3 regions of the Peribacillus sp. NPDC096448 genome follow, and region 1 is predicted to be linked to each of the others. Evidence: riboswitches for the same ligand, from Rfam matches in the RefSeq annotation. Region 1 holds a riboswitch; each other region holds the start of a gene.
The links. A riboswitch is a leader RNA that binds a small molecule or an ion and turns the genes downstream of it on or off. The one in region 1 is predicted to bind glycine.
Positions count from the first base shown of each region.

Region 2: another riboswitch for glycine. It lies ahead of ACIQ0C_RS10695 (amino acid permease); the one in region 1 lies ahead of gcvT (glycine cleavage system aminomethyltransferase GcvT).
Region 3: another riboswitch for glycine. It lies ahead of glyA (serine hydroxymethyltransferase); the one in region 1 lies ahead of gcvT (glycine cleavage system aminomethyltransferase GcvT).

Region 1 is NZ_JBIWEU010000001.1:437,749-445,841, forward strand. Features, by position in the region: gene ACIQ0C_RS02200 (DEAD/DEAH box helicase) at 1-833, opposite strand, end outside; glycine riboswitch at 1,209-1,296, shown strand; glycine riboswitch at 1,300-1,383, shown strand; gene gcvT (glycine cleavage system aminomethyltransferase GcvT) at 1,522-2,628, shown strand; gene gcvPA (aminomethyl-transferring glycine dehydrogenase subunit GcvPA) at 2,646-3,992, shown strand; gene gcvPB (aminomethyl-transferring glycine dehydrogenase subunit GcvPB) at 3,985-5,442, shown strand; gene ACIQ0C_RS02220 (rhodanese-like domain-containing protein) at 5,582-5,965, opposite strand; gene ACIQ0C_RS02225 (lipoate--protein ligase family protein) at 6,168-7,004, shown strand; gene ACIQ0C_RS02230 (vitamin B12-dependent ribonucleotide reductase) at 7,393-8,093, shown strand, end outside.
Region 2 is NZ_JBIWEU010000005.1:88,948-97,040, forward strand. Features, by position in the region: gene ACIQ0C_RS10665 (helix-turn-helix domain-containing protein) at 1-21, shown strand, start outside; gene ACIQ0C_RS10670 (thioredoxin family protein) at 205-765, opposite strand; gene ACIQ0C_RS10675 (GRP family sugar transporter) at 980-1,831, shown strand; gene ACIQ0C_RS10680 (glucose-1-dehydrogenase) at 1,850-2,635, shown strand; gene ACIQ0C_RS10685 (hypothetical protein) at 2,988-3,182, opposite strand; gene ACIQ0C_RS10690 (amino acid permease) at 3,237-4,625, opposite strand; glycine riboswitch at 5,129-5,207, shown strand; gene ACIQ0C_RS10695 (amino acid permease) at 5,414-6,757, shown strand; gene ACIQ0C_RS10700 (DUF3311 domain-containing protein) at 7,033-7,233, shown strand; gene ACIQ0C_RS10705 (sodium:solute symporter family protein) at 7,230-8,093, shown strand, end outside.
Region 3 is NZ_JBIWEU010000014.1:66,420-74,512, reverse strand. Features, by position in the region: gene hxlB (6-phospho-3-hexuloisomerase) at 450-1,007, opposite strand; gene hxlA (3-hexulose-6-phosphate synthase) at 1,024-1,665, opposite strand; gene hxlR (transcriptional activator HxlR) at 2,184-2,549, opposite strand; partial or broken gene gnd (phosphogluconate dehydrogenase (NAD(+)-dependent, decarboxylating)) at 2,963-3,774, shown strand; gene ACIQ0C_RS21350 (hypothetical protein) at 4,349-4,552, shown strand; glycine riboswitch at 4,816-4,921, shown strand; glycine riboswitch at 4,924-5,044, shown strand; gene glyA (serine hydroxymethyltransferase) at 5,131-6,381, shown strand; gene ACIQ0C_RS21340 (serine dehydratase beta chain) at 6,397-6,915, shown strand; gene sdaAA (L-serine ammonia-lyase, iron-sulfur-dependent, subunit alpha) at 6,915-7,796, shown strand; gene gcvT (glycine cleavage system aminomethyltransferase GcvT) at 7,811-8,093, shown strand, end outside.

The sequences.
Region 1 (8,093 bases):
GTGATGGTTTCCACATGCCGTTTTGTCCATTCAATGCCAGTATCGGCCCGCCGGTTTCGAATCATGACAGTGTTGACCAATTCCTTTAGGTGTTCATCTTCAATTGTGTTCCGGCCTTTACCTTTATACTTTTCCGAAAAGAGTGAGGCATTTCCCAAGTGGCCCGGTTTCAATAATGAAACGAGGTGGAAAATCTCCTCGACTTTATTTTGAATTGGTGTGGCTGTCAGGAGTAAACAAAATTTCTTTTTCAGATTTTGGACGAATTCATAGTTCTTCGTCTTATTATTTTTAAGTTTATGAGCTTCATCAATAATGATGAAGTCATATTCCTGAGTGAAGATGATATCTCGATGTGGAGCGCGTTTCGCCGTATCAATGGATGAAATGACCACATCACAGGAGTCCCAGACATAACTTTTTCTCTGAACGACTGCCGGAATATGAAACTTGGTATTCAATTCAAATGCCCATTGTGAGACAAGGGAAGCCGGAACGAGGATCAATACTTTTTTTACAAGGCCCCTAATCATATACTCTTTTAGGATCAAGCCTGCTTCAATTGTTTTCCCTAGCCCTACCTCATCAGCCAAAATGGCTTTTCCATTCATCTTTTCCACCACTTGCTTCGCCGCTTCCAATTGATGGGGAAGCGGGGTTAACTGCGGAAGGTGCTTGGGCGCCTGTAAACCTTCAAAATCAGGGATGATAAGATTTTCCTCCATTTGAACCGCCAACTTATAAAGCTCCCAATTTCCCCATGGACCGTCATTTTCCATCTTTTGCAGAAACTCGTCATTCCATTCAGAATTGAAGGATATATTGATTTTCATAGAAATAACTCCCTCTTAAATCATAATTTCCTTAATATAAGGTCAAAACCCGAACATTTCATATGTGAAGTAAGAAAAATATTTCTCTTCAAAAGATATTGCAGAGATAAGTTTCTTAGGGTAGGATATAAGTATATTTAGAAAATTCCAATTTCCAAACGCTATAAAGAATGTTTGTACATTGATTGTGCAGTTCGCGTTTTCTTAGTATGGGCTATAGGCTCCTAATTTATCCAAGATTACTGAAGGAGATCAGCAAACGGTTTCTGAATTTTTAGGAGAATTGGCAGAGAATGCATTCCATTTATGCTCAAAGGTTTAACTGATGCTTGGGGCTTATTCGCTTCCTTTCATTGGTAGACCATTTATATGCGGGTGAAGATAAGGGGAGAGACTACGGATGTAGCGCCGAAGGAGCAAACTTAGCAGTGAATCTCTCAGGCAAAAGAACTCTTATTGGACGCAACTCTGGAGAGCGCCGCCCGTTTTGGGACGGCCACCAAAGGGGAAAACCTATTACATAGGTAAACTTTCAGGTTTCAGGACAGAGAAAAAGCTCAAACGGGCTTTCTCTGTCCTTTTTTGTGCTTTTTTTACATCATGAATCAGGTTATATCTGATGCGTAATGACTAGAAGCTTTTGATAATGAAGCCAATTAAATTAAAAAAATCTGAAGGGGGTCATTTTTTGACCAATTTAAAAAGAACACCACTATTTGAGGTTTATCGTGAATACGGAGGTAAAACGATTGATTTTGGCGGCTGGGAACTTCCTGTCCAATTTTCGGGTATAAAGGACGAACATGAAGCCGTACGAACAAAAGCGGGGTTATTCGATGTTTCCCATATGGGGGAAGTCGATGTTAAGGGTCCTGGAAGCCTTTCCTTTTTACAGAAGATGCTGACCAATGATATCTCAAAGCTTCAACTGGGCGGTGCCCAATATACCGCCATGTGTTATGAAAACGGAGGCACGGTTGATGATCTAATCGTGTATAAAAGGGCTGAGGACGACTATCTGCTCGTGGTCAATGCGGCGAATACAGAAAAAGATTTCAATTGGCTGCAAGCTAATTTAGCGGAAGATGTCCAAATTACGAATGTATCGAGTGACTATACACAGCTGGCACTTCAAGGACCAGCTGCAGAGAAGATATTACAAAAACTATCGGGAAATACTGACTTAAGCGAAATTGGATTTTTCAAGTTCAAGGAAAATGTCATGATTAACGGTATCTCCACGCTGGTATCCCGTACTGGATACACTGGTGAAGATGGTTTTGAGATATATAGCGACAGTAAAAATGGCCCTGCCCTTTGGAAGGCGATTATGGATGCCGGAAAGGAAGAGGGGGTTCAGCCGATAGGTTTAGGTGCTCGTGATACTCTGCGTTTTGAAGCGAAACTGCCGCTATATGGGCAGGAGCTTTCAGCGGACATCACCCCGATAGAAGCCGGGATTGGTTTTGCAGTAAAAGTGGATAAGGAAGCTGATTTTTTCGGGAAAGCCGTACTTGCTGAGCAAAAGGAGAAAGGAGCTCCCCGCAAACTTGTGGGAATTGAAATGATTGACCGTGGCATTCCACGTCATGGGTATAAGGTCTACAGCGGTGATAAAGTCATTGGCGAGGTCACGACCGGTACCCAATCACCAACATTGAAGAAAAACGTTGGATTGGTACTTATCGATAAGGAATTTTCGGTGCTGGATGCGGAAGTCGAAGTGGAAATCCGTTCCAAACGTTTGAAAGCCGTTATAATACAAACACCTTTTTATAAAAAACCACGTAAATAGAGGGGAATGGTCATTAGATGAAACATCGTTATTTACCCATGACAGAGCAAGATAAACAAGAAATGCTGGAAGCGATAGGGGTATCCACTGCGGAAGAACTTTTCAATGATATCCCTGAAAGCGTTCGTTTTCAAGGAGAATACGATATCAAGCCTGCTAAATCTGAACCTGCGTTAATGAAAGAATTATCAAGGCTTGCTGCCAAGAATGCTGACCTTAAAAACTATGCTTCCTTCCTTGGTGCGGGTGTCTATGACCATTACGCTCCGGTCATCGTCGATCATGTTCTTTCCCGTTCTGAGTTTTATACGGCTTATACACCCTATCAGCCTGAAATTTCACAGGGCGAGCTTCAAGCAATCTTTGAATATCAAACGATGATCTGTGAATTGACGGGCATGGATGTGGCTAACTCCTCCATGTATGACGGCGGGACGGCGCTGGCTGAAGCAGCGATGCTTGCTTCAGGACAGACACGGCGGAAGAAGATTCTCATTTCAGGAACCGTACATCCTGAATCAAGAGAAGTCGTGAAGACCTATGCGAAAGGGCAACGCGTGGAAGTGATCGAAATTCCTTATAAAGACGGTGTGACGGATTTAGCTGCTTTAAGGGAATTGGCGAATGATGACATTGCAGGAGTGATCGTGCAATATCCGAACTTTTTTGGCCGGATCGAGCCATTGAAAGAAATGGAAGAAATCATTCATGGCGTCAAGTCAATGTTTATCGTTTCCAGTAATCCGCTTGCATTGGGAGCTTTGACATCCCCTGGTGCACTCGGTGCGGATATCGTAACGGGGGATGCTCAGCCATTCGGCATTCCAGCGGCATTCGGTGGACCTCATTGTGGATATTTTGCCGTTACTAATAAACTTGTTCGGAAAGTTCCGGGCCGACTCGTAGGTCAAACTGTGGATGAAAATGGAAAACGGGGGTTTGTACTGACGCTTCAAGCTCGTGAACAGCACATTCGCCGTGACAAAGCCACATCCAACATATGTTCCAATCAAGCTTTGAATGCCTTGGCAGCTTCTGTTGCAATGACCGCACTTGGGAAAAAGGGTGTCAAAGAAATGGCCGTGCAAAATATCCAAAAAGCGCATTACGCGAAAAAAGCAATTATGGCAAAAGGGGTGGAAGTGATATTCGAAGGTCCTTCGTTTAATGAATTTGTCATTAAACTGCCTGCTCCGTTTTCAGAAATCAATAAAACCCTTTTTGAAAAAGGGATGATTGGGGGCTTCGATTTAGGGACGGTTTATCCTGAATTGAAAGACCATATGCTTGTTGCGGTAACTGAACTAAGAACAAAAGAAGAAATTGATGCACTTGCGCAGGAATTGGGGGATCAACATGAATAATCAAGATCAATCACTCATTTTTGAAATCAGTACTTCCGGTCGAATCGGTTACAGTCTGCCAGAAATGGATGTTGCAACTATTCCGCTCGAAGAAATTCTTCCTGCCGACTACATCCGTGAAGAAGAGGCAGAGCTTCCTGAGGTGTCCGAACTGGATATCATGCGTCACTATACAGCACTTTCCAAACGGAATCATGGGGTGGATTCGGGTTTTTATCCGCTGGGTTCGTGCACGATGAAATATAATCCGAAAATAAATGAAAATGTGGCACGCTTCAACGGTTTTGCCCATATCCATCCGTATCAAGATCCCGCTACTGTACAAGGAGCATTGGGACTATTATTTGATTTGCAGGAACACTTAACGGAAATCACCGGAATGGACCAAGTGACATTACAGCCTGCAGCAGGTGCTCACGGTGAATGGACAGGATTGATGATGATTCGCGCTTTTCACGAAGCGAATGGCGATACAGAACGGACGAAAGTGATTGTACCTGATTCGGCACATGGTACAAATCCTGCCTCTGCCACTGTTGCCGGACTTGAAACGATTACAGTGAAGTCCGATGAAAATGGATTAGTAGACCTTGAAGATTTAAAGCGTGTTGTCGGTCCGGATACGGCGGCCTTGATGCTGACGAACCCCAATACATTGGGATTGTTTGAAGAAAACATTTTGGAAATGGCACAACTTGTCCATGACGCAGGTGGAAAGCTTTATTATGATGGAGCGAATCTGAATGCAGTCCTATCAAAAGCACGGCCGGGTGACATGGGCTTTGATGTTGTTCACTTAAATCTCCATAAAACATTCACAGGTCCTCATGGCGGCGGCGGCCCGGGTTCTGGTCCTGTAGGTGTGAAGTCGGACTTGATCCCTTACTTGCCTAAACCTCTTGTAGTCAAACAAGGTGAGCAATTCGTTCTTGATTATAATCGTCCGCAATCCATTGGCAGGGTAAAACCTTATTATGGTAATTTCGGGATAAACGTGAGGGCATATACGTACATTCGTTCAATGGGTCCTGATGGCCTTAAAGCTGTCACCGAAAATGCGGTCATCAATGCCAATTATATGATGCGCAGGTTGGAACCTTATTTTGACTTACCATATAATCGTCATTGTAAGCACGAATTCGTATTAAGCGGACGCCGCCAAAAGAAATTGGGGGTAAGGACTCTCGATATAGCTAAAAGATTGCTGGATTTCGGGTATCATCCTCCAACCATTTACTTCCCGTTGAACGTGGAAGAAGGAATGATGATAGAACCGACTGAAACCGAGTCAAAAGAAACGTTGGATGCATTCATCGATGCGATGATCCAGATTGCCAAGGAAGCGGAAGAAACCCCGGAAATCGTTCAGGAAGCTCCGCATACAACCGTTATAAAGCGGCTTGATGAAACTCTTGCTGCAAGAAAACCTATTTTACGTTATCAAGCCTAGACTAGAAGCTTAACCGAAAAAAATCCCTGCCTGCCGGCGGGGATTTTTCATGTTTATGTAAGATTTCATTAAAGTACAACATGGAACATTCTTTTACTTGAGCTATTGAATTAAAAAGAGCCCATGCGGAGATGGGGTCTTATTTCTTTGCTTTGATTTTCCCGGTCCACATTTTGAAACCGCCCTTTAGGTGAAAAAGTTCCCTGTAGCCTTTTTTGTATAGCATGGCTGCTGCTCTGCCGCTGATGATTTCACTTTGAGCGTACAAATATACAGGCTTGTCCGGCCTAATTTCGACCAAGCGGGTTTTCATTTGAGTCATAGGGATGTTTCTTGCGCCTAAGATATGACCATTATCGAAATCATTCGGTTCCCGCACATCGATTAGCTGCACTTTTCTGTAGTTAGCGATAAATTCGTCCTGTGTTAGTGTTTTGACGATTTTACGCTGGCGGTACCAATTAAAAAGTGAATACGCAATAACCACTCCTAAGATGATGAGCAGTGTATATAATATTTCCAAACATAAAACTCCCTTCTACCTTAACGAATACAGACAATCTTTATTATATAATTGCTTTACCCAATAATCAAAAAGAATTTTCATCAAAATTCTTCATGACTTGATAGCACTTTCTTTTTTAGAGTGTTAAAGTCTGTTAAACTACTACATGTGAGTTTTTTGTGGGGGATTGAAAAACAGTCTATTGAAACGAGGGGTAAAGATGACTAAAGAAAAATGGGGTTTTATAGATTCGGGGTATTGTTCACCGGCTTTTAACATGGCGCTGGACGAAGCGCTGTTAAACTGGCAAAGCAAAGGGGAAATTCCGCCAATCATACGCTTTTACGGCTGGGATCCAGCGACATTGTCGATCGGTTATTTTCAAAAGGCAGAAGCCGAAATTGATATGGAAGAGGTCAAAAGGCAGGGCCTTGGTTTTGTTCGCAGGCCAACAGGAGGACGAGCGGTACTCCACGAGCATGAATTGACTTATAGCGTAATCGTTCCAGAATCCTATCCGGGAATGCCAACTACCGTTACTGAAGCATATCGTGTCATTTCTGAAGGGATATTAATGGGGTTCAGGAATCTGGGATTGGATGCTTATTTTGCCGTGCCTCGAAGCGATCAGGAAAAAGCGGCGTTAAAATCGCCCAGGTCTTCCGTTTGTTTTGATGCTCCAAGCTGGTATGAACTGGTCGTTGAGGGCAGGAAGGTCGCTGGCAGCGCTCAAACCAGGCAAAAAGGCGTCATCCTTCAGCACGGGTCCATTTTGCTTGAACTTGATGATGATAAGCTCTTTAGCGTATTTAAATTCTCAAATGACAGGGTTAAAGAAAGAATGCAAAAAAACCTAAAAAACAAAGCTGTGGCCATAAATGACATTGCCGGGAGAAAGATTACCATCCCTGAAGCGAAAGAAGCTTTTGAAAAAGGTTTTGCCGAAGGACTTTCGATTGATTTAGAGCCATACGTCCTCACCGAAAAGCAATTGCTGGAAGTGAAGGCCATTGCAGAAAGCAAATATGAAAGCGATGAATGGAATTTCATGAGATAGAGGAAGCATAATTAGAGTGGATAATAAAAAAGTTTTTTCAGATTTGTTTGACCAAATAACACATCCCTTGCAGGGATAAGCCCTGAAAGGGATGGGGAAAAAGCAAGGTCCAAATTAATTGAAATCTGATGAAAAAATATCGTAAATCGACATTTTCCTCCCTTTTGCTAACTATATTAATTGATTTAACGTTTGACAAAATTAAAAGTTATTCAAAATAAACACAATATATAGTAGTTGAAATATTTAATGCGACACTATATATTGATTTTTGAGTTTCGCTATGATAAATTTAGGGTACTTGTTAAGCGAAACGGACATGTAAGGTTACATAAGGATTTTTGCGGCAGCAAGAACGGATCTTGAAACATATAAAGGAGAGGGAATTATGTCGGTTGTAATAAAAGAAGCTTTAAAGGTTGATCTAGAAAGGTTGAATAAGGATATTTCTTTATTTCCCCAGGTTCACCCTGTAACTGCTGATATGAAAATGGCGCATAAGGGAGTGTCCCGTCTAGTCATGCTTGACCGCTATTCTTTTAAGGATACTGAAAAAATCACACTCTCGGCAGGCGATTTCGTCGTGTTGACGATTAAGGAAGATCCGAAATTCCCGGCAAGGGGTCTCGGTTACATCGTTGAGATTGATTGGGAAACCAAAAAAGCCAAGGTATTGGTGGATGAAGAATTCCGTGGCGTATTGGATAATCCGGAGGAAATGGAGACGGGAATTGTAAACCGTCCGCTGGATATAATCGAAAAGCCGCTTGAAATATACTATGAACAAATTGCGAAACGTAATGCAACGGGATTGGCATCAGTGGAAACCACGGAAGAAAAAAGGACGGAATGGTTCAATAAATTCTATGAGGAATTAAAGAACCTTAATTTCGTTCCGGCAGGCCGAGTATTATACGGTGCGGGTTCCAATACGGATGTTACTTATTTCAATTGCTATGTAATGCCATTCGTACCGGATTCACGCGAAGGTATTTCAGAACATAGGAAACAAGTGATGGAAATCATGAGCCGCGGCGGCGGAGTGGGTACGAACGGATCGACACTTCGTCCAAGAAACACTCTGGCAAA
Region 2 (8,093 bases), on a different contig from region 1:
ACAATTATTCCAGAATCATAAAAAATGAAAAGGCTGTTCCAAAACCACGGACTCAAGAAAAGAATACTTAGAAAAAAACCGTCAGGAAACATATCTATATATTCACCAACCAATCAGGTTGCAGTCCCGTTTTGAAACAGCCCTTCATTTTATGGAAGAAATCCCACCCGTTATGGGACAGGACTAAAAGTGATATATCCGATTTCAGCAGTTCCCCAATGCTTCCTTTATACTGCCGTATACTTCGTCCCACAGGTGTTTTTCTTCAGCAAAAGCCGCAGTTATCTTTTTAATGAATGCTTTTTGCTCTGCCTCGAAACGTTCATCATCCTTGGGAGGCAGGTCAGACCTTAACTCCATTACGTACTCTTGTACCTTTGGTGCACGAGGCCCCCAAACAGCTTTTTCTTCACCATTCTTATCAATGAATATAAAAATGGGAATCGAACGCGCTGTTCCATTCGTTAGGTATTGATCCATCAGTTCAAGATTTTGATCTCGTAAAACCATGCGGGTTTCAATATTTGCCGCTTCAGATATATTCAGCAGTATAGGAATATTCATCATCGCATCTCCGCACCAGTCTTCAGTAATGACAATGGCTCGAAGTTCCTTCTTCTTTAATGCATCAAAAAAACCTTGGTCCTCTGCAGAAATGGAAAAACCATCCTGGATCGATTGTAAGTTTTCTTTATGAACTTTCATCGAAGATACAAATTCTTGAGCAGAAATCCCCTTTTCAAACCATTCATTCAGTGTCGTCATACTATTTCTCCTAACTATTTTTTAAATTAAAAGTACCATAAACCACTTATTATTTCATTGAATCACTCCTGAAAAATAAAATGGAAAATTGGTAAATTAAAACCATGTTTTCTTTCCCGTGTAAAGGGAAAACTATACATACATTCAATAGCTTACTAACTTACTATTTTATATTGATAAAAACATTGTTTTCTAGTTTAGGAGATGAAATTTTGTGGAAGGTTTTCTCTTTGCGCTCCTGCCTGCATTGACATGGGGCAGCTTAGTGCTTGTTTCCGAAAAACTCGGAGGCAACTCCTATAATCAAACACTTGGCATTACAATCGGTTCATTACTGTTCGCCATCATGATGTCTTTCATCAATCAGCCGGAATGGAGCGGTACAGTGTGGATTGTCGGCATCATTTCCGGGATAGGCTGGGCATTCGGGCAGTTATTTCAATTCAATAGCGTGAAGGAAATCGGGGTATCAAAAACCGTTCCAATCTCAACAGGCCTGCAAATTCTAGGGAATACATTTTTTGCGGTTATCATTTTCAGGGAATGGAATGACAAGATGACAATCACCATCGGCATTGTTGCAATAATCTGTTTGATTACAGGTGTCTTGCTGACTAGCTACGGTGATGGTGATAACAAAAAAGAAGGAAGCATGAAAAAAGGGGTTTTTTACCTTGCCATTTCTACGATGGGTTATGTTACATATGTCATCGTCGTTAGATGGAATGAAGTTGACGGATGGTCGGCGATCCTGCCGCAAGCAATTGGCATGTTCCTGGCTGCCTTGCTCCTTTCAATCAAACATAAACCGTTTAATAAGTATGCCGGACGAAATATTCTAACCGGAATGATGTGGGCAGTCGGAAATATCGGTCTCTTGCTCGCTAATCCAAAAGTTGGCGTTGCCATCGCATTCTCATTTTCCCAAATGGGAATCGTCATTTCCACTTTAGGCGGCATCTTTCTTTTAGGAGAGAAAAAATCCAAAAAGCAAATGGCCTTCGTCATCATCGGGTGTGTACTCGTAATTGCTGGCGGAATCATGATCGGCTTCACAAAAGAATAGTTAAAGGAGAGATGAATGATGTATGACGATTTAGAGAAAAAAGTGGTCGTGATCACTGGGGCGGCAAAAGGGTTAGGAAAAGCCATGGCCGAAAGGTTCGGTAAAGAAAAAGCACATGTCGTATTAAATTATCACACTGAAAATGGCGACCATAAGGAAATCATCAAAACGATTGAAGCTGCAGGTGGGAAAGCCGCAGCCATTCAAGGTGACGTTTCTAAAGAAGCGGATGTGAAGAAATTGCTTTCTTTCGCTGTGGACACCTTTGGTACAATCGACATCATGATCAACAATGCTGGTATTGAAAATGAAGTGCCCAGCGAAAAATTGACTCTTGAAGATTGGCAGAAAGTCATCGATGTAAATCTAACGGGGATGTTCCTGGCAAGCAGGGAAGCAATCAATTATATGCTCGATCATGGTATCAAGGGCAATATCATTAACATGTCTTCCGTCCATGACCGGATACCTTGGCCTCATTTTGTCCACTATGCAGCAAGTAAGGGCGGAGTGAAGATGATGACAGAAACCCTTGCACTTGAATATGCTCCTAAAGGGATTCGCATTAATAATATTTCACCTGGGGCAATCGACACACCCATCAATGCCGAAAAATTCAATGACCCAAAAGCCAAACAAGAAGTCATCGACCTGATACCGATGGGATACATCGGAAAACCGGAACAAATTGCCGCTTGTGCCGCTTGGCTAGCTTCCGCCGAATCGAGCTACGTAACGGGAATGACCTTATACGCTGATGGCGGAATGACCAAATATCCAGGATTCCAAGCAGGAAAAGGCTGAACTTAACTTATGAAAAGAATGTTGTACACAACTTAGAATTTTATTCTCGGCGAATAAATATTGTTAAAAAATAATACTTACTATACTTGCGTTCTTTACTTGGATTGGTGTCCCATTTGGCTCGATTTCTGCATTGGAACCAACAAATCCTAAGCTATATCGCGGACTTGATGTCAGTGGAAAATCGTCTGGAATAGACGCTGTTTATATTCGTTCATGTGGAGCGCATCATTTGGTGTTACGGTACGCCCGGTAATTTGTATAAAAACTTCCTTGTGTAAAGATGAAAAAATCTGGCAGGAATTCTCACTCCATAGGCTTTTTGATTCATTCCCCCTACTGGTCTCCCTTGTTATGGGGTCAAATTAGCTTTACTCGTGAATTCCACGGCTTTACTCGTGAGTTTTGCCGATTTACTCGTGAATTCAACTACTTTACTCGTGAATTCAACTACTTTACTCGTGAATTTCGCTGATTTACTCGTGAATTCAACTACTTTACTCGTGAATTTCGCTGATTTACTCGTGAATTCTAACAATTGATCCACAAAGACAACAAAAGCCCTTCTCGAATTAAGAGAAGGGCTTTCTAATAGAATTTTTCATCCTGAAATTTCATCATCGGATTTAACATCCAACGGTGTTCGTTTATCCATTTTCAGCATGTAATAACTTGCCACGACCAAGGCTAGGAAAACGATCCCGACAACCAAGGAAATCCGGGTACTCGGATTGATCCACATACCCACCAGCACCATCAGTAAAAAGGCTATTGTCGCATAGTTACTGTAAGGGGCCAACGGCATTCTGAAAGGATGCTTCTCCATTTCAGCGGCATTTACCTTTCTGAATTTAAGCTCACTGATAAGTAAGACAAACCATGGAATCATCCCGGGCAATACACTCGCACTATACACATAAAGGAATAATTGCGGCGGTGCAAGGTAATTCAGGATAACCCCGATGCCCAATCCTAATAGTACAGCGATCGTGCAATATGCCGGCACTCCATTTTTGGATACTTTAGCAAAGACTTTCGGAGCTTGGCCATTCAATGCCAGTGTGTAAAGCATACGTCCTGCACTGAAAATCCCACTGTTGCATCCGGACATTGCCGCAGTGATTACGACAAAATTGATGATTCCTGCCGCCGCAGTGATACCGATTTTGGCAAAGGTTGAAACGAATGGGCTGCCTAAGTCATCCAGTTGATCCCAAGGGAAGACTGTCACGATTACGAATATGGCACCAATATAGAAAATCAATATACGCCATATGATTGATTGAATCGCTTTTGTTACGGTCTTCGTTGGGTCTTTCGCTTCACCGGCCGTGATGCCGATAAGCTCAACGCCTTGATAGGAAGCCACGACAAGTGAAAGCGCAAAGAAGAATCCTGTCCAGCCTCCCGTAAAGAAGCCGCCATTTGCCCATAGATTCGATAATCCAATCGCATCCCCGCCATTGCCTATCCCAAAGAAGATAAGGCCCAGGCCGGCAACGATCATCAATATAATCGTTATGATTTTTATAAGCGCAAACCAGAATTCAAATTCCCCGAATGATTTTACGGAAATGAGGTTGGCCGCCCCCAAGATGATCATGGCTACCACACCTGGTATCCAAGCAGGTAACTCCGGGAACCAATATTGCATATACAACCCAACCGCGATGATTTCGGACATTCCGACGATTACCCATTGAAACCAATTGCTCCAAGCAGTCATATAACCTGCCAAAGGATGTATATAGCTGCTCGCAAAGGTTGCAAAAGAACCTGTAGTCGGTTCTAAATATAACATCTCACCCATGGAACGCATGATGAAAAATATAAAAATACCTGCGATGGCATAAGCAAGCATTACAGAGGGCCCGGTCCATTTGATCGTGCTCGCAGATCCCATGAATAACCCGACTCCGATGGTTCCGCCCAAAGCTATCATTTGAATATGTCGTGATTCCAGCCCTCTCTTTAATTCCTTGTTCGACATGATTAACTCCCCCAGATGCAATATCGGTAATGTTTTACTATCCTTACCACGAACGACTCTCTATTAATTATTGCAGTTAGAAATGCTTTATCCTAATCAATATTACATAACACTTCAATTACGTTTTCTTATCTTATAATAGTAAATATTCTGTAAAAATACAATTGTATTTTTGAAATAAACAGTTACCAATAATATCTTGTCGATTTTCCCAGTCTAAAAATATCATTTTAAAAAAATGATGTTCAGTATTTTATTATAGTGATCGTTCAAAAAGATCACTTCTGCTTAAACCTTAAGTTAAATACAACCCACTATAAACTGCAGATAAGGCCAGTTTCACTTCAAAAAAACTTGTTGACCTACCGAAAAATAGATGATAGAATTCCAATATTATTTTATAAGTATAATGAATGCTCCAGCAGTGATAGATTTTCACTGACTGACATTTCTTCACAACCGCATACAAGCAAGCGATGAATGCTATGGATGACACTATAGCAGGAGCAGCTTCTGGAGAGACTGTACAAGATACAGCGCCGAAGGATTCACAATCTCAGGCAAAAGGACAGAAGAGTAACGAATGATAAAATTGTTATTCTGAGCCCTTTAAGAGATTGGTATTATCCAATCTCTTTTTTTATTGTCCATTTTGTGATTGGACTAAAAACACCAACTTTAAAACCAATGGGAAAGGCCAGCTGGGCGAAATAATCACGTCCCTCTCTCCAAGACCATGCAGGTAAAAACATTCACTACCAAGACTATAAAAGACGGGGGCGTACGAATTGGCTAAACAAGAATTGAAAAGAGATTTAAAAAATCGACATGTACAACTGATTGCAATAGGAGGAACCATTGGCACCGGGTTATTTTTAGGTTCAGGAAAAGCTATACAATTGGCGGGACCTTCCATATTATTCTCTTATCTGATAATAGGGATTGCCTTGTTTTTTGTGATGAGGGCCCTGGGGGAATTGCTCTTATCCAATGCAGGGTATGTATCATTCACTGAATTCGCAACTGAATATGTCGGTCCATGGGCCGGCTTCGTGACAGGTTGGACATATTGGTTCTGTTGGATCATGACCGCAATGGCCGATATCATAGCTGTCGGTGTCTATATACAATATTGGTTTGATGTCCCTCAATGGATTCCGGCTCTAATATGCCTGGTCATTCTGTTAGGATTGAACCTATTGACCGTTAAGATATTTGGCGAATTGGAATTCTGGTTTGCCATCATTAAAGTAATCACGATCATCGCCTTGATCATCGTAGGAATCTTTCTTTTGATCATCGGCTTCAATACCAATACCGGAACGGTTTCCCTAACGAACCTATGGAATCATGGTGGCATGTTCCCCAATGGCATTTCCGGATTCCTACTATCTTTACAGTTGGTCGTCTTCTCATTTGTCGGTGTCGAATTGGTCGGGGTTTCTGCAGCAGAAACGGCGAACCCGAGAAAGAACATTCCATCTGCCATCAATAAAATCCCTGTCCGGATTTTACTTTTCTATGTTGGTGCCATATTCGTCATTCTCTGCGTCAACCCATGGACACAATTGAATGCCACGAGCAGTCCATTTGTAGAGGTCTTTGCGTTAATTGGCATTCCCGTCGCTGCAGGGATCATCAACTTCGTCGTTTTGACATCCGCTGCTTCTGCATGCAACAGCGGTTTATTTTCAACAAGCCGAATACTCTATACGTTAAGCAGGAATGGAGAAGCCCCTGCTAAACTGGAAAAATTAAATAAACAGGCTGTTCCGAGCAATGCCTTATTAACATCCACAATCGTTGTATCAATAGGGGCATTATTAAGCAAGCTGATACCTGAACAGGCATTTACTGTCGTGACTACCATCAGTGCCATCTGTTTCATATGGGTATGGAGCATTATCTTGATCTCCCATATCAAATATTCGAAAACAAGGCCTGACCTAAGAGCCGAATCGACTTTCAAGGCTCCTTTTACACCTTTTGTCAATTACGCCATTTTAGGATTATTCCTGTTCATCCTTATTGTTATGCTATTCGCTGAAGCTACACGACTATCACTGCTCTTGACCCCAATCTGGTTCATCCTCTTGGTGATACTATATAACTATCGGAAAAAAGATAGCTAAAGGAAATAAAGCCTTGAACTCAATATGAATTCAAGGCTTTATCTGTCTTATGAACACATTTGGATTCGGCTGTCTGCGAACTGTTGCTAAAATATATCAGGCAACTGCATTAAATTTTATATCAAAATAGTGTAAGCTAATATATATCATCGGACCTTTTCCGCCATGTATGAATTTTTCATCCCGGTTTGGTTCACCCATCCATCAGTGGCATTGAAGAATAAACCCCCATTGGTGGGCGTTTCACTTTATTTAAAAACGGAGGGGTTTGTTTAGTGAAGATTATATATATTCTTACTCTAGTTCCTTTTATAGGCATACTCGTATTTCTACCTTTTGTTAATAAAATAGAACCATATGTATTAGGGATGCCTTTCAATATGTTCTGGATGGCTATGTGGGTGGTCCTTACCTCTGCCATACTCGGCATCATGTATAAGCTGGATCCCAGGAACCGGGAAGGTGACCAGGAATGAATATTGCTCTCTTAATCATTTTAGCATTTTTACTTCTATCGATATTTTTAGGCATACGCTCTTCAAAAGGAAAAGATATGGACTTGGAACAATGGACGGTGGGCGGACGCGGTTTTGGTGCGATATTCGTCTTTCTGCTGATGGCCGGGGAAATCTATACGACCTTCTCCTTCCTTGGCGGCAGCGGCTGGGCTTATGGCAAGGGTGCACCCGCTCTATATGTTCTCATTTACATTACTTTATCTTACGTATTATCCTATTGGCTCCTACCGGAAATATGGAGATATGCCAAAGAAAATAAACTGATGTCTCAATCCGATTTCTTTGTAAACAAATATAAGAGTCCCAGTTTAGGAATTTTGGCTGCGCTTGTCGGTGTGGTGTCGATGATTCCAGTGATCGTCGTGCAGCTGAAAGGATTGGGGATCATTGTCTCGGAAGCATCTTATGGTGCCATCTCAATGTCCGAGGCAGTTTGGATGGGGGCGATCAGCCTTACCATTTATGTGATGATTTCCGGTATCCACGGTTCAGTTTGGACAGCGGTCATTAAAGATATCATGATGGTCGCCATAATAGGATTTTTGGGAATTTATCTGCCGATACATTACTTTGGCGGATTTCAGCCGATGTTTGAAGCGGTTGATGCGGCCAAGCCTGGTTTTCTAAAGTTCCCTGATCAGGGGCTTAGCGTATCATGGTTCATCTCCACGGTAATATTGCTCGTATTCGGTTTCTATATGTGGCCACAAGTTTTCAGCGCTGTTTATTCAGCACGCAGCGGCAAGGTATTTCGAAAAAACGCCATCATCAGCCCTTTATATACACTCATGCTGTTATTCGTCTTTTTCGTTGGGTTT
Region 3 (8,093 bases), on a different contig from region 1:
TTTTCTTATTGAGCTAACGGGAAGTTGAATAAGAAGTATGGAAAATGATCCAAACTTTTTTATAAAAGAACGATTCAAATGAATGTGTTAAAAGCATGTTTTAATAATCTTTTTTCAAAACATGCTCTATCAATTTGTTATTTTTCAAGCTGATTTATACTAGCAAACAATAATGGCAAACATGGGCAATGTATAATAAAATAATAGAAAAACAAACATTTCACCTGTATACAAGAAAAGGCAGCTTCACCTAATGGTGAAATCTGCCCGGAATGATATTGATTCATACATAAATTTGGGAAGGCATTAGAATCTCTAATTCGACAGCTCTTTTTAAGTTATATGTTTATGTCTAAAGATTTTTTTACCAAAACCTGACTTAGTATGTTCAATTTTTTATAATTTACTAGTCTTTCATTTAGGAGTATAAGCATAAAACTATGCCTATCCTATTCTAGATTTGCATGTCTTCCAAACATAGTTTGGCCGCCTAATTCCTTTTGCTCCATCACTCTTAATATGACAGAATCAAATAATAACAAGAGACTTTGCTCGAATAAAGACCCCATAGGCTGTATAGTTTTGTAGTCACTGTCTGCACCAGCCTTAGGTTTGGCAGGTATTTTAATAGCTAAATCGCTTAATTTTCCAATGGTTGAATCAGGGGAAATCGTGACAACTGCAACAGATGCTTCTAAACCTTTAGCCTTCTCCGCCATTGACACTAAACTTTTTGTCTCTCCTGAACCAGAAGCGATAATTAAAATATCATCTTTTTCTAAACCAGGGGTAACCGTTTCTCCTACTACAAAGGCATCTAACCCCATGTGCATCATGCGCATAACAAAAGATTTGGCCATAAACCCAGAACGACCTGCACCAGCCACAAAGATTTTCTTGGATTTAAGTATGTGATCCACCAATTTTTCAGCTTCATCTTCAGATATTAATTCGATAGTCCGATTTAATTCGTTTTCAATTTCAGCTAAGTATTGAGTAGTCTTCATAATTCACATACCTTTCTTAAGCATAAGTCGCTTGTTTAATTAATTCTTGCATTTTCGCAGCTACTGCTTTTTTATTATCTTGTCCAGTAATACCACCGCCTACAATGACAAGATCAGGCTGTGCTTCAATGACTTCTGGCAATGTATCTAATTTAATTCCGCCTGCTACCGCAGTTTTCGCATTCTTTACAACGCGTTTGATTGTTTGAAGCTGTTCAAATGAGTTTTCTCCTTTAGCCTGAAGATCGTACCCTGTATGCACACAAATGTAATCAACTCCCAGTGCATCGATTTCGTACGCACGTTTTTCGATATCTTTTACATTGATCATATCAACAAGAATCTGTGTTCCTTGTTTTTTAGCTTCTTCCACTGCACCCTTGATTGTTGCATCATCCGTCGCACCAAGAACTGTGATGATAGAAGCACCAGCTTCAGATGCTTTCATAACTTCATATCCTCCAGCATCCATAATTTTCAGGTCAGCCAATACGGTTAAATTAGGAAATGCTGCACTAACTTCTTTTACTGCTCTAAGACCTTCATTAATGACAACAGGAGTTCCAATTTCTACTACATCGATAAATTGCTCTACTTCTCTCACTACTTCTATTGCCTGTGGGATGTTTACAAGGTCTAATGCTAATTGAAGTTTCATAAATACTTCACTCCTTAAATAATTTTTGTTTGATACTACATTTATTGTATTCTGTAATTATTTAAATGAGAAGTACCCACTTTTATATCATATAGTGTTTAAAAGTATACTATGTGTAAAGTGAAGAAAGGAAGCAAAAGGGAATATACCTAGAGTTGCTTATTGAAAAATTCGTTGAAGGATTGTGTTTCAAGCACTATTATGTAGAAGTTGTTAAAGGGAAAATGCGATTCAAAAAGATAAGCGTGATACTTATTCTTACCGGCAATTAAATTGACAGTAAAGTGAGCTTAAAGCAACTGATCTAATTCAGTTCGAATCATACTGTCCGGTGATATGGGTTAAAAGGCTAAAAAACCACATGGGAAACCTTTATAAAGGTTTCTCCATGTGGTTTTTGTGTACAAATTATCTAATTAACGTTATTTTCCTTAATATGTCCACAACAAAGATAGCGCTTTCAAAAAGGAGGCAAAAAGGATTATTTTCTAATCCTTCATGAGGGAAGCTTTTTTCTACTAGAGGGACTCTTCTTTTCTATCTGCTTGGTTATTCAAGACAGTCTCCATATACTCACTGCCCCAGTCATACATGGATTCAAGAATTGGCATCAAACTTTCTCCTCTTTTGGTCAGAGAATATTCAACTTTTGGTGGAACAACAGGGTAGACTTCACGGTGGACGATGAGGTCTCCTTCCAGCTCTCGCAATTGACTAGCGAGCATTCTCTGCGTAATTTCAGGAATCAGAGATTTTAGTTCACCAAATCGCTTGGTTCCTTCTTTCCCTAGATGCCACATAATAAGCATTTTCCATTTACCGCCAATAATAGAAAGTGTCAATTCTTTTTCGCAGTAAAACGTCTTGTCACGCAGATGTCCCATTTATTTTCCCCCCAGGTCATAAAATAATAGTGTACTTTATAATACTATATAATAAAAAAGTGCGTACTTACAATTAAAAAATATAGATATTATACTTTTATATACCTAGAGGATTATCACCACAAGAACTATTACTTGGTACATCTATTAGAATCTTACTACACCACAATTTTACAATCAAGGAAGAATACAGGGGGGATTAAATGACTTTTCTACGTAATAAATTTTTAGACAGGAATGCGTTTAAATATCCTAAAATGACGGAAATGCATACTGTGACCCTTATTTAAAGCAACAGGGGCTTTAGATAATAAGGTGAATTTTTATACTAATTAAATCTAACGAAGTTACCAATATGTAAAAGGAAAGATGCACAATTAGAAGTACTCTATTCTAAAAAGGAGGCCATCACGATGAAAGTTGGATTAATCGGTTTAGGAAAAATGGGATTAAACTTAGGTCAAAACCTAATTGGAGAAAGCCACGACGTTGTGGCCTATGATTTAGATTCCGGTGCTATAGAAGAAATGGAAAGTTACGGAGCTAAGGGAACAACTAATATAGTAGAACTCATTAAATCATTAGAGCAACCCCGAATTATTTGGCTTATGGTTCCTCCTGATTCAGTTGATGTAGTAATTAGTGAAGTGACACCGTTTCTAAATATTGGCGATATTTTAATTCAATCTGGAAATTCCTACTATAAGGATACCATTCGCCGGTACAATAGGCTAAAGAGATATGGTGTGAACTTTATGGATGTCGTGTCCTCTGAAGGAAAGGAAGGTGCTCGAAAAGGTGCTTGTTTCAAGATTGGAGGAGACCTTGAAGCTTGGCGCATAGTAGAGCCCATTTTCAGAGATATATCTGTAGAAAATGGATATTTATATGCAGGAAAAGCAGGGAGTGGTCACTTCTTGAAAATGACCAACAATGGGATTGATAACGAAATGGATGACATTGGGGAAGGATTGGAATTATTAGAAAAAAGGGAACTTGAGTATAACTCTGAGAATGTAGCAAGAGTATGGAAAAAGCGGTTCGGTTATTCGTCCAGGGCCTATGGATTTAACGGGAAGAGCATTTTCTAAAGATGAAAAATTAGAAAAAACTAAAAAGAGTAGATATGGAATTCTTCTTGAGAAGGAAAATGGACGGCACTGTTTTTGATTTACAAACAGCCACTCCCGTCATCGCCATTTCATTGATGAGCCATCGTTCATTAGTAAAACATTTAATGTTCATTTCCATCAGATCTAAAATGCAAATAAAAGATGAAAAATTTTTCAAACAAAAGGAGGAAAATAAAATGGAAAGAAACAATACAGTTATTTTAAATGAAGTGATAGTAGGGCTATATAGCAATAAAGAATTAGATCTAATGTTAAATAAATTATCAAATTATTACCAAGTTGCTATAGCTGATTTTACTGTAAATAAAGTGAATCCAAATAGCTATAAAGAAATGATTACTTGATTGATAGTAGACTTATAGTCCATTGCATGAATACTTAAATTGGTGAACTGAGAGTCATATTAAACAAATAAAAGATGGGGTTTTACTTTACCTACCCAAACGATTACTTATCTCTGTCGGACAGGGAATGGAAAATCCCATTCCCTGTCCGGTGCTGATTCATACCCTCCCTATTTAAAATCAAGATTTAAACAGGGTATTGAAAAAAAGGCATTTAAATCAAGGAGATGGAAAATAATTACCTTACTATTAATACAGGGAAGTGGAGGTGGTGACATAGTCGTAGATAGTAAAACTGTAAGGTAAAGGAGAAGAATTCAAAATGAGTATGGAAAAGAAAATCAATCTAAAGAAGCCAAAGAAGTGGTGGGTATGGGTTCTAGCAATTATCGTTATAGCTAATATATCAAGTGGTTGGGACAAAGAGGAAGTTGCTAAGCAATCTTTATTGCTTCAAGGATTCTCGCAAATCTCGCACTACCTTAATTTTTTCTTTTTCCAAACATCCATTGTGTTAAAAATTTAGACATGATGTCCTTTCCATCTTTCGCTTTTCTTAGCAACCGTTCAAAAGTGGAGCGGTTCCTAGATACAGAAACTTGTTGGGATTCAGAAAAGCAGTTAACAATTTTGATATTGCATAACGAATAACTTCTTATTTTATGAACTGTCAGAAAGATCTATACCGTCCATATTTAAATTTCTGAAAATAAAGTTTTTTCAGATAATTATTGAAATTTTCATTTAAACCCGTTAACATGCAATTATAATGGAAATTTATATAAGCGGATGATAATTGTGGGAGAGACCGAAGAAATCGATTCGGCACCGAAGGAGCAATTCCCAAAAAAACCTTGGGATAGAAACTCTCAGGTAAAAAGACTACAATTGGACGCACCTCTGGAGAGAGCTGAAAAGCCACCAAAGGGGAATCCTTTTGATGAAAGAATATACAAGACAGATTGTTTTGTAATATGTTTCATACCGAAGGTAATCTCTCAGGTAAAAAGGACAGAGGAAAGGTGGGATATTTATCCTGCCTTTCCTCTGTCCTTTTTTGTGAGGAAAGGGAGCTTGGAAGAAAATCGAGGAGGATATTTGAATATGAGTCTACAAAACTATGATTCAGAGATTTATAATGCCATGGAGAATGAAAGGGAAAGACAACATAATACGTTAGAATTAATCGCATCAGAAAACTTCGTAAGTAAAGAAGTGATGGAAGCTATGGGGTCTGTCCTCACTAATAAGTATGCAGAAGGATATCCGGGGAAGCGTTACTATGGAGGCTGTGAATATGTAGATGTGGTGGAACAAACAGCGATTGAACGCCTAACCAAGCTGTTTGGTGCTAAGTATGCAAATGTACAACCACACTCAGGTGCACAAGCAAATCTAGCTGTTTTTTATGCGCTGCTTCAGCCGGGCGATAAAGTGATGGGGATGAACCTTTCGCATGGAGGACACTTAACTCATGGTAGTCCCGTCAGCATCTCGGGGAAATGGTTTGATATTGTGTCTTATGGGGTGAGAGAAGATACTCACTTGATAGACTATGATGATCTTGAAGCAATCGCGAAAAAAGAAAAACCAAAATTGATTATTGCGGGGACAAGTGCTTTCCCAAGAACAATTGATTTTGCACGTTTTAAAGAAATCGCCGATCAAGTTGGAGCAAAACTGATGGTGGATATGGCTCATATTGCAGGGCTCGTGGCAGCAGGTTTTCATCCATCGCCCATCCCATATGCGGATGTGGTGACAAGCACAACGCACAAAACTTTACGCGGTCCACGTGGCGGCATCATTTTAACAAATGATGAAGACATGATAAAGAAAATAAATAAAGCTATATTCCCAGGGATTCAAGGAGGGCCACTCATGCACATTATTGCGGCAAAGGCGGTTTCCTTTAAAGAAGCATTGCAACCCAGCTTTAAGATCTATGCCAAACAAATCATTGAAAACGCAGCAACACTTGGCGAAACATTAAAGAAAGCAGGCGCAATTCTTGTTTCAGGTGGAACGGACAACCATATCGTCCTTTTAGACGTTCGCCAATGGAATTTAACCGGAAAAGAAGCAGAACGATTACTAGAAGAGGCGGGAATAACAGTTAACAAAAACACGATTCCCTATGATACTGAAAGCCCATTTGTCACAAGTGGCATTCGAATGGGAACAGCGGCTTTAACGACACGTGGTATGAAGCAGGAAGAAATGGTTAAAATCGGAGAAGTGATTGCGGCTGTTTTAAAGAGCAATGGAGATACAGCTGTTCTAGAAAAAGTAAAAGAAACAACAAAAGAGATTTGTAAAGGATATCCATTGTTTCAACAGCCTATAACGGTCTAAGAAGGGAGAAACAACATGGAATTCCAAAGTTGTTTTGACATTATCGGCCCTATCATGGTAGGGCCATCTAGTTCTCATACTGCTGGTGTTGTATCAATGGGGAAGTTCATTCATGAACTATTAGGTGGTTGTCCGGAAGAGGCGAACATTATTTTCTACGATTCATTTGCTGAAACGTACCAAGGTCACGGAACAGATAAAGCCCTACTTGGCGGATTACTTGGCATGGATACAGATGATTCCAGGATTAAAGATGCCATAGAGCTGACTAAAGAACATGGTCTAGATTACGAATTTCAATTTGAAGAGAGCTGCCCTTATTTTAAACATCCGAATACAACAATCGTTACGGCAAAACGTGGGGAATGGCTGGTAAAAGTAGGTGGTGCATCCCTTGGAGGCGGTTTATCTAAAATCTTTATGATTGGCGATGAAATGGTTGATATTCGTTTAAGCACTAGCGATGACTTTTCGGTACTTGCTACACATTACCATTCATATGTGTTGAAAAAAACGTCGTTAGAGGGTGCATGATGGAAATTCGGTCAATGAACGAGCTAATTGAATTTTGTACACACAAACAGAAAACGATTGGTGAAGCCATGTTGATGATGGAAATAGAAAAATCGGGGAGAGATCAAAAGACGATCATCAGCATGATGGAAGAACGGTTATTTAAAATGCAGGAAGCTGTTGAGAGCGGTAAAAAAGACACCTCTACTGCACCAAGTGGCATTTCTGGTGGTGATGCCGTTAAGATGTACGATTACGTGAATCAAGGTAACTCTCTTTCGGGAAGTTATATTAGCGATGCCATGACTTTCTCACTGGCGACATCTGAAAGTAATGCGAGAATGGGAGTCATTGTGGCAACTCCGACAGCCGGAGCAGCCGGTATATTACCCGGAGTATTGTTTTCGCTTCACAAAAATGACGGAACTTCCTACAGAGACTTAGTCATGGGGCTGTTCACCGCAAGTGCCCTTGGGTATGTCATTGCCAACCGGTCCTTTATATCCGGAGCAGCAGGAGGATGCCAAGCAGAGGTCGGTTCTGCAACGGCAATGGCGGCAGGGACCATTGTTGAATTAAAAGGTGGCACACCTAAACAAGCGGTTAATGCAACAGCAATTGCTTTAAAATCACTGTTGGGCCTCGTTTGTGATCCAGTTGCTGGGCTTGTTGAAGTGCCTTGCATTAAGCGAAATGTGATTGGAACATCCATTGCCTTTTCAGCTGCTGATTTATCTCTTGCAGGTGTTGAAAGTCGTATACCTTGTGATGAAGTCATTGAAGCCATGTACGAGATTGGAAAGGAAATGCCTCGAACACTTAGAGAAACAGCACTTGGTGGTCTTGCAATGACCGAAACAGGTAAAAGGGTAAAAGAACAGTTATTTAGCAAGAGATCTTAATTGGAGGGGTAGCAATGAGCACAGCAACCGGATTGAAGAGGACACCACTTTTTGAAACATATAAAAAATACGGAGCAAAAGTCATTGATTTTGGTGGATGGGAACTGCCAGTTCAGTTTTCTAACATTTTAGAAGAACATGATGCTGTCCGAAAGGAAGCAGGACTTTTTGATGTCTCTCATATGGGGGAAGTGCTTGTTGAAGGGAAAGATGCAGAAAGCTATATTAATTACCTTGTCACAAACGATGTAACAAAGCTTAGCATTAATCAAGCACAGTATACCGCGATGTGTTATC